One region of the Rhizobium sp. 01N48 genome, then DNA from elsewhere that is predicted to be linked to it. Evidence: predicted binding sites of a transcription regulator. Region 1 holds the regulator's gene; the other holds the start of a gene.

Region 1 (4,271 bases):
CGGCACCATCATCGGTCTGGCGCACGCGCTCGGTGAAACCGCGCCGTTGCTCCTGATCGGCATGGTCGCCTTCGTTGCCAATGCGCCTGCCACCCCGATGGATCCCTCCACGGCTCTGCCGGTGCAGGTTTACATGTGGGCAAACGAAGCCGAACGCGCCTTTGTCGAGCGCACGTCCGGCGCCATCATCGTCCTGCTCCTGTTCCTGATCGTCATGAACCTCGGAGCCATTCTCTTGCGTCGTCGCTTTGAGCGCCGCTGGTAAACGGAGTAAACATCATGAACATGTTGACGGAAGCAGCAGTTGAGAAGGCGCTAGACCAGAAGATGAATACCATTCCGTATAAAATGATCGGCCAGGACGTCTCGGTTTACTACGGCGAGAAGCGTGCGCTTTTCGACGTGAAGCTGAACATCCGCGAAAACACCGTGACGGCTCTCATCGGTCCATCGGGCTGCGGCAAGTCCACCTTCCTGCGCAGCCTGAACCGCATGAACGACACGATCGACAACTGCCGCGTTACCGGCAAGATCACGCTTGATGGCGATGATATCTACGATCCGGATATCGACGTCGTCGAACTGCGCGCCCGCGTCGGCATGGTGTTCCAGAAGCCGAACCCGTTCCCGAAGTCGATCTACGAAAACGTCGCCTACGGCCCGCGCATCCACGGTCTCGCCAAGGCGAAGGCCGACATGGACGTCATCGTCGAGCAGAGCCTGCAGCGCGCCGGCCTGTGGAACGAGGTCAAGGACCGCGTGCATGAAGGCGGCACCGGCCTCTCGGGTGGTCAGCAGCAGCGTCTGTGCATCGCCCGCGCGATTGCCGTCAGCCCCGAAGTCATCCTGATGGACGAGCCCTGCTCGGCGCTTGACCCGATCGCGACCGCCAAGGTCGAGGAGCTCATCCACGAGCTGCGCGAAGCCTACACGATCGTCATCGTCACGCACTCGATGCAGCAGGCAGCCCGCGTTTCGCAGCGCACCGCCATGTTCCACCTCGGCAACCTCGTCGAGGAGAACGATACCGACAAGATGTTCACCAACCCGGATGATCCGCGCACCCAGGATTACATCATGGGCCGCTTCGGTTGATCTCCGAAACCGGTAAACCTCAGGACATTCAAGGATAAGCCCCATGGCATCGACACATATCTATTCCGCCTATGACGATGATCTCAAGTTCCTGACGCGCCGCATCTCCGAAATGGGCGGCCTCGCGGAACAGATGGTCGGCGACGCCGTTCGCGCGCTCGTCAACGGCGACACTTCGCTCGCCCAGAAGGTCATCTCCGACGACGTGATCCTCGATCACGCCGAGCGCGAGATTGGCGAAAAGGCGATCATCACCATCGCCCGCCGCCAGCCGATGGCCGCCGACCTTCGCGAAATCATGGGCTCGATCCGCATCGCGGCCGATCTCGAGCGCGTCGGCGATCTTGGCAAGAACACCGCCAAGCGCGTCATCGCGGTTCAGAGCACGGGCGTTCCGCGCAAGCTCGCCCGCGGTCTCGAGCATCTCTCCGAACTGGCGCTCGTCCAGCTCAAGGAAGTTCTCGACGTCTACACCAGCCGCGTTGCCGATCGTGCCAAGTCGATCCGCGAACGCGACGAGGAAATCGACGCGATGTACACCTCGCTGTTCCGCGAGATGCTGACCTACATGATGGAAGATCCGCGCAACATCACCAGCTGCACGCACCTTCTCTTCTGCGCCAAGAACATCGAGCGCATCGGCGACCACGCCACCAACATCGCAGAGACCATCTACTACATGGCTACCGGCGCCCAGCCGGAAGGCGAGCGTCCGAAGGACGACACCGCCAACACCGTCGGCGCGGTCACGGAATAAGCGTTCCGGACCCACGCCCCCAGGAGACCGAGACGAATGATCCCAAGAGTAGCAGTCGTTGAAGACGAAGAAGCACTGAGCGTGCTTCTTCGCTATAACCTTGAGGCCGAAGGCTTCGAAGTCGATACCATCCTTCGCGGTGACGAGGCCGAGATCCGGCTGCAGGAACGCACGCCTGATCTTTTGATCCTCGATTGGATGCTGCCCGGCGTATCCGGCATCGAGCTCTGCCGTCGCCTGCGCATGCGCCCCGAGACGGAGCGCCTGCCGATCATCATGCTGACCGCCCGTGGCGAGGAAAGCGAACGCGTTCGCGGCCTGTCGACCGGCGCCGACGATTATGTCGTCAAGCCGTTTTCGACGCCTGAGCTCGTTGCCCGCGTCAAGGCGATGCTGCGCCGCGCCAAGCCCGAAGTGCTCTCCTCGCTGCTGAAGTGCGGCGATATCGAGCTCGATCGCGAAACCCACCGCGTTCACCGCAAGAGCCGCGAAGTCCGCCTCGGACCGACCGAATTCCGCCTGCTGGAATTCCTGATGTCGTCGCCGGGCCGCGTCTTCTCCCGCTCGCAGCTGCTCGATGGCGTCTGGGGCCATGACATCTATGTCGACGAACGCACCGTCGATGTGCACGTCGGCCGCCTGCGCAAGGCGCTCAACTTCTCCAACATGCAGGATGTCATCCGCACGGTTCGCGGCGCCGGCTATTCCATGGAAGCGTAAGGCGCTTCCATTCCATCCGATCCAACGAAAAACGGGCCCCGCGAGGGCCCGTTTTCTTGTGTTCCTTATCCGGCTTTCCGGGTCATGCGACCCGGTTGGCTGCCTTGCGGCGCTCGTTGACCGGCTGGTAGGCCATGCGCTGGTGGTAGGTGCAGTATGGCGAGTTGTCAGGGGACTCGCAGCCGCAGAAGTGGAAATCGTCAGTCAGCGGATCGCCGACCGGCCACTTGCACGTACGCTCGGTCAGTTCCGTAAGGCCGAGGCGGCGCGAGATCGGAACGACAACGTTGGAAGCCGGACGGTAGCGGACTTCCTCGATCGCATCGATGTCCATCTCTTCCTTGAGAGCCACTGCGCCCTGCGGGCGGGCAACGGCGCGGCTTGGCGAGATGCGTGCGGAATTGAAGTTGCTGGCAGCGCGCGGGGTCGAAACCGCCGGGCGCTTCGGCGCTCTGGTCGCGGTCGTCGTGCCGCCGGCCTTGGCGCGGCCAGGCAGGTTCAGGCGGTGGACCTTGCCGATGACGGCGTTGCGGCTTACACCGCCAAGTTGTGCCGCAATCTGGCTGGCGCTCAAGCCTTCGGCCCAAAGCTTCTTCAGTCTTTCAACGCGCTCGTCTGTCCAGTTCATGCCCTGTCTCCGCCTTATTGCGTTGGTGTAGGCAGAATCCTTCACCCATGGCACGGACGTGTCCGGACCAAGAAACGCTTGCTCGATTTTGGTGACTAGTTCCGCCGCATGCAGTCTAGTAATTGAGTTTTAACCTAGAGTGAGGGCGACTCCGTGACAAGAGTCGGTTGAATCGCGGCGAATCGATTTCTCGGTTTTCCCCAACTTGCTGGGTGGTAGAGTCATTTCTGCAACATTAGCTGTTGATAGCTCGCCGGCGCCCCGATGCTTGCTTGACGCATGCGGCAAAAGCTCAGTTTTGTTGACATCGCACTGCGAAAAGACAATAGTGCCCCTCGCCGCCGAAAGGCGGCATTTTTCATTTCCGGGCACCCGCTTTTTAGCCGGAGTCCGGGCCTTTGTTGAGCGAATGACAGGAGATCGCGCCATGGCTGAAGCCGCGCCGCTTTATGATACCTACTCTCGTGCCCCGCTGCGGTTCGAGCGAGGAGAGGGCGTGTGGCTGATCACCGAAACTGGCGAGCGATATCTCGATTTCGGCGCGGGCGTTGCCGTGACCTCCGTCGGCCATAGCCATCCGCACGTCGTCGGCGCGCTGAAGGATCAGGCCGAGAAGGTTTGGCACCTCTCCAACATTTACGAAATCCCCGGCCAGGAGCGCTTTGCCAAGCGGCTGACCGATGCAACCTTCGCGGATAAGGTGTTCTTCACCAATTCCGGCGCCGAAGCGCTGGAATGCGCGATCAAGACCGCGCGCCGCTACCAGTATTCGAAGGGCCATCCCGAGCGCTTCCACATCATCACCTTCGAAGGCGCCTTCCACGGCCGCACGCTGGCAACGATTGCCGCCGGTGGCCAGGAAAAGTATCTCGAAGGCTTCGGCCCCAAGACGCCCGGTTTCGACCAGGTTCCCTTCGGCGATATCGAAGCCGTCCGTGCCGCGATCACCGATGCCACGGCCGGTATCCTGATCGAGCCGGTACAGGGTGAGGGTGGTATCCGCCCGGCGACCACGGAATTCATGAAGGCGCTGCGCCAGCTCTGCGACGAAAACGGCCTGCTTCTGATCCT
Region 2 (4,271 bases), on a different contig from region 1:
CGCGGTGACATCCTCGCCTAGCTCGCCGGCGCGCAGCGCACGATCGACCAGCGACATGGACATGGCCTTGCGCTCGCTCTGGCCGAAGACCAGGCCGTAACCGCGGGTGAACTGCGGCGGCGCCTTGGAGGAGCCCTTGAACTGGTTGACCATCTGGCACTCTGTGACCTGGATGGAACCGAGCGAGACCGCGAAGCCGAGCTCGGGCACATCGAACTCCACCTCGACCTCGCCGATGCGGATTTCGCCGGTGAAGGGGTGGTTGCGGCCATAGCCGCGCTGGGTGGAATAGCCGAGCGCCAAGAGGAAACCCTCGTCGCCACGGGCAAGCGCCTGCAGGCGCAGGTCGCGACTCATCGGGAATTCCATCGGCTCGCGGGTCAGATCGCCGATCTCGTGATCCTCCGGCATTTCGCCATCACCCTCGATCAGGCCTTCATGGGCGAGGATCTCGGAGACACGCATGACGCGGCCGGTCTCGGCCTCGCGCAGCACCGGCTCCTCGACCGCGCCATCCTCAAGCAGCGACGGGTCGAGCAGGCGGTGGGTGTAATCGAAGGTCGGGCCGAGCAGCTGGCCGCCCGGCAGGTCTTTATAGGTGGCGGAGACGCGGCGCTCGATCTTCATTTGCGCCGTATCGATTGGCTGCGAGTAGCCAAAGCGAGGCAATGTCGTGCGGTAGGCGCGCAGCAGGAAGATCGCCTCGATCATGTCACCGCGCGACTGGCGCACGGCGAGTGCCGCCAGCGTGCGGTCGTAGAGCGAGGCTTCGGCCATGACGCGGTCGACGGCGAGCGTCAGCTGCGCGACGATCTGCTCGATGCCGATGGCGGGGAGCGCGCGATCACCGCGGCGGCGATCGGCGAGCAGGCGGTGGGCATTCGAAATGGCGGCCTCGCCACCTTTGACGGCAACATACATGGGTCACATCTCCGTTGCGGTTATCTTGGTGGTGCGCGGCAGGCAGAGGAAACGGCTGCCCGAGGTGAGCACGATGTCGACGCCGCGCGGGAAAAGCGCGCGATTTTCCGTCCACAGATGCAGGAAGCGCTCGGGGAGCCCAAGCGGCGCGACGTCGGTGACGGTCTTGATGCCGGGGCCCATCAAAGCGAGGCGGCGACCGCCTTCGAGATCGGGCAGCTCGATGACGAGCGTGGTCGAACGATCCGGATATTCCTGGGTGCCGGATGCAAACAGGCCGAAGGAGGAGAGCGTGGCTCCTTCATCGACAAAGGCGAAGCGGGCTTCGGCCTTTTCGGGCGTGACCGGCGCACCGGTGTGGAAGCCGAGCCATTGCGGCGTGGCGGACTTTGCCAAGGCGGGCGAGAGCCAGACGGGGGTGTCGTGATCGCAGAGCGTTAGCGCGATGGCGCCGGCAGCGATACCGAGCGGCGCCGGCGGCTCGGCATCGGGCGACACGGTCTGGATGGTGCCGGGGCGGGCCATGGCATCCATCATCAGCTTGAAGACGCTCTGGGCGTGGAACACCGGCTCGGCGAAGCCGCCGGAGAGAGCATCGGCGTTATGTGTTTCGGTCTTGAGGGGCATCAGTCGTCTCCGCGAACCATAGTGAAGAAATCGACGCGGGTGGCCGCGGTCTCGTCGGCCTTCTTGTTATCGGCATCGGCGACGCGGGCCGCGATCGGCGCAAGCAGGGTGGTTTCGATTGTGTCGCGGGTGGCCGGCTCCTGCCAGAGCGCATCGAAGATCGCCGAGAGACGTGCCTTTTCGCGATCAGTGCCGAGCGCCTGGGCATGGCCGATGGTGCCGGAAGCGAGGCGGATGGTGGCACGGGTGACGGTGACCTCGCCGAGATTGAAGGCGGCACCGCCGCCGCCCATGCGGCCGCGCACCATGACGAGGCCGGTTTCGGGGCCGCGCACGGCTTGCGCCACCGGCTTTTCCGTCAATGCCTGCCAGGCTGCTTCCAGCTCCTGCCGCTCGGCGCGGGCGAGCAGATCGACGGTGCGCTTGCGCGCCCGGTCGCCCTCACTCAGCTCGGTCTTGCCTACCTTCTTTTCCGCTAAGGTCATCGCCACATCCTTTAAATGTCTATTGATATAGACAACCATACAAGCTATACCTAGACCTAAATCGCCGAGGTGACAAGCGTGTGACATTTCGGGGGCGCATAAGATAAAGGGCTAAAATGGCTGGGCAGGTTCAGAGACAGACGGGCGTGGCGCTGTGGCGGCAGATCGCCGACCGGATTCGCCAGGCGATCAGCGCCGGCGCCTACGACGAAACGGGCATGGTGCCGCCGGAGATGACGCTCGCCACGCAGTTCGGCGTCAACCGCCACACGGTGCGCAGCGCGCTGGCGGCTCTGGCGCAGGAAGGGATCGTGCGCGCCGTGCAGGGTCGCGGCACGCTGATCGAGCGCAAGGAGCGGCTGAACTTTCCGATCAGCAAGCGGACCCGCTTCAACAGCGGCATCGGCGAGCAGGCGCGCGAGACACGCGGGCTGCTGCTCGGCCATGGCGAGGAAGCGGCCAGCGACGAGGTGGCGCGCTGGCTGAAGCTTGTGCCGGGGACAAACTTGATCCGGCTGGAGACGGTGCGCAAGGCGGATGGGCGGCCGGTCTCGAGCGCGACCTCTTGGTTTCCGGCGGCGCGCTTCGCGGGCATGCGTGATGCCTACGAGACGACGGAATCGATCACCCGCGCCTTCGCCGCACTAGGCCTATCCGACTATATCCGCGCCACCACCGAAATCACCGCCGCCCACGCCGAAGCCGCCGACCTCTCGGCACTGGAACTGACGCCGGGGGCGATCGTGCTGATCACCAAGGCGATGAATACCGATCTCGACGGCGTGCCGGTGCAATATTCGGTGACGCGCTTTGCGGCCGACAGGGTGCAGTTCACGATCGAGAATTGAGGGTTATCCTAGGCCTTCGGCGTCTTGATCGCCGGGGGCACCGTCAGACATGCGTAATCGAAATCGCGCAGCATCGACTCATCGATGCCGCCGACCTTGAACAGCGCCTGCGCGGACGAATGGATGGCTTCGAACGCATCCGACTTGAACTTACGCCGGGTCGTCATGGTGTATCTCCCTGCTCGACCCGCAACCTAGCATCCACTCCTATCGCCCTCAAGCAGGCGTGCTAGACGCTATTTTAGGCTCACCTCGCCTCCCAGGGAAAGTGCCCTGCCCCGTTGCCGGCGTCGAAGTCGGTGGAGAGGCTGAGGTCGCGCCAGGTGGCGTGTTCGGTGGCTCTTTGCGCGTCGTTCTGCTCGATGGCGCGGATGGCGTCGCTGCCGAGCGGAAGGCGCAGCGGCGGGTTTTCGAGGCTGGCGAGATGGATGATGGCGGCGGCGGCTTTTGCCGGGTCGCCGGGCTGCCTGCCGTCATAATCGCGCTGATAGCGGGCCATCTTGCCGACGGTTTCGTCGTATTCGGGGCGGCCTTCGCGCAACGTGGTGGAGGCGCCGGCGAAATCGGTGCGGAAGCCGCCGGGCTCGACGATGCTGACCTTGACGCCGAGCGGGCCGACTTCGCGGCTCAAGGCCTCGGAGAAGCCCTCGACGCCCCACTTCGCCGCAGCATAGGGCGCGCGGCCGGCCGGGCCGATGCGGCCGCCGACGGAGGAAACCTGGATGATATGGCCGGCACCCTGCTCGCGCATCAGAGGCAGTGCCGCCTTGGTGACGATGATGGTGCCGAAGAGGTTGGTTTCGATCTGGGCGCGGAAATCGCTAAGGCTGGTATCCTCGATCGATCCGACGTCACCATAGCCGGCATTGTTGACGAGGACGTCGAGCCGGCCGAAGCGCTCGACCGTGGCCTTCACCGCCTGCTCGGCCGATTGCTCGTCGGTCACATCAAGCGAAATCGTCAAGACACTTGAGGGATAGCGCTGCTTGATATTATCGAGCTGGGCGGGATTGCGTGCGGTGGCGACCAGATTGTGCCCCTCAGCCAAAACCGCTTCCGCAAGCGCCCTGCCGAGACCGCGCGAACTGCCTGTAATCAACCAAACCTGTGACATCCGAAATCTCCTTGATCCGTCGAAAGACCATATAGACCTGACGGTATCTTCTTGAAAGAAGGTACCGGATGGATCTATACATACCTTATGGTAACTGAACTGAACGATGGTACATTCGACTTCTGCGAGACGCTGACGGATGCAGAGGATGCGCTTGCCCGCGAGATGCTGGAGCGCGCCAGCGCCAAGTGGCCGCTGCGCGTCATGCATATCCTGGCAGAGGCGAAGGGGCCGCTGCGCTTTTCACGGGTTCTGGAACGGGTGGAAGGCATCAGC

Evidence for each region. Region 1 encodes PhoB, which activates phosphate uptake and scavenging genes when phosphate is short. Its sites were predicted from a motif close to TGTCATNNANCTGTCAT; they were not measured.
Region 2: a site for PhoB is predicted at 2,103-2,119, ahead of phnF (phosphonate metabolism transcriptional regulator PhnF). Genes of this name have one in related genera too.

Annotation. Positions count from the first base shown of each region.
Region 1 covers NZ_JBFTQT010000003.1:401,167-405,437, reverse strand. The annotation lists gene pstA (phosphate ABC transporter permease PstA) at 1-265, shown strand, start outside; gene pstB (phosphate ABC transporter ATP-binding protein PstB) at 280-1,095, shown strand; gene phoU (phosphate signaling complex protein PhoU) at 1,139-1,852, shown strand; gene phoB (phosphate regulon transcriptional regulator PhoB) at 1,889-2,572, shown strand; gene AC1DOG_RS08385 (GcrA family cell cycle regulator) at 2,655-3,200, opposite strand; gene AC1DOG_RS08380 (aspartate aminotransferase family protein) at 3,628-4,271, shown strand, end outside.
Region 2 covers NZ_JBFTQT010000006.1:152,063-156,333, reverse strand. The annotation lists gene AC1DOG_RS13965 (carbon-phosphorus lyase complex subunit) at 1-921, opposite strand, end outside; gene phnH (phosphonate C-P lyase system protein PhnH) at 925-1,548, opposite strand; gene phnG (phosphonate C-P lyase system protein PhnG) at 1,548-2,033, opposite strand; gene phnF (phosphonate metabolism transcriptional regulator PhnF) at 2,150-2,881, shown strand; gene AC1DOG_RS13945 (hypothetical protein) at 2,890-3,048, opposite strand; gene AC1DOG_RS13940 (oxidoreductase) at 3,129-3,995, opposite strand; gene AC1DOG_RS13935 (winged helix-turn-helix transcriptional regulator) at 4,083-4,271, shown strand, end outside.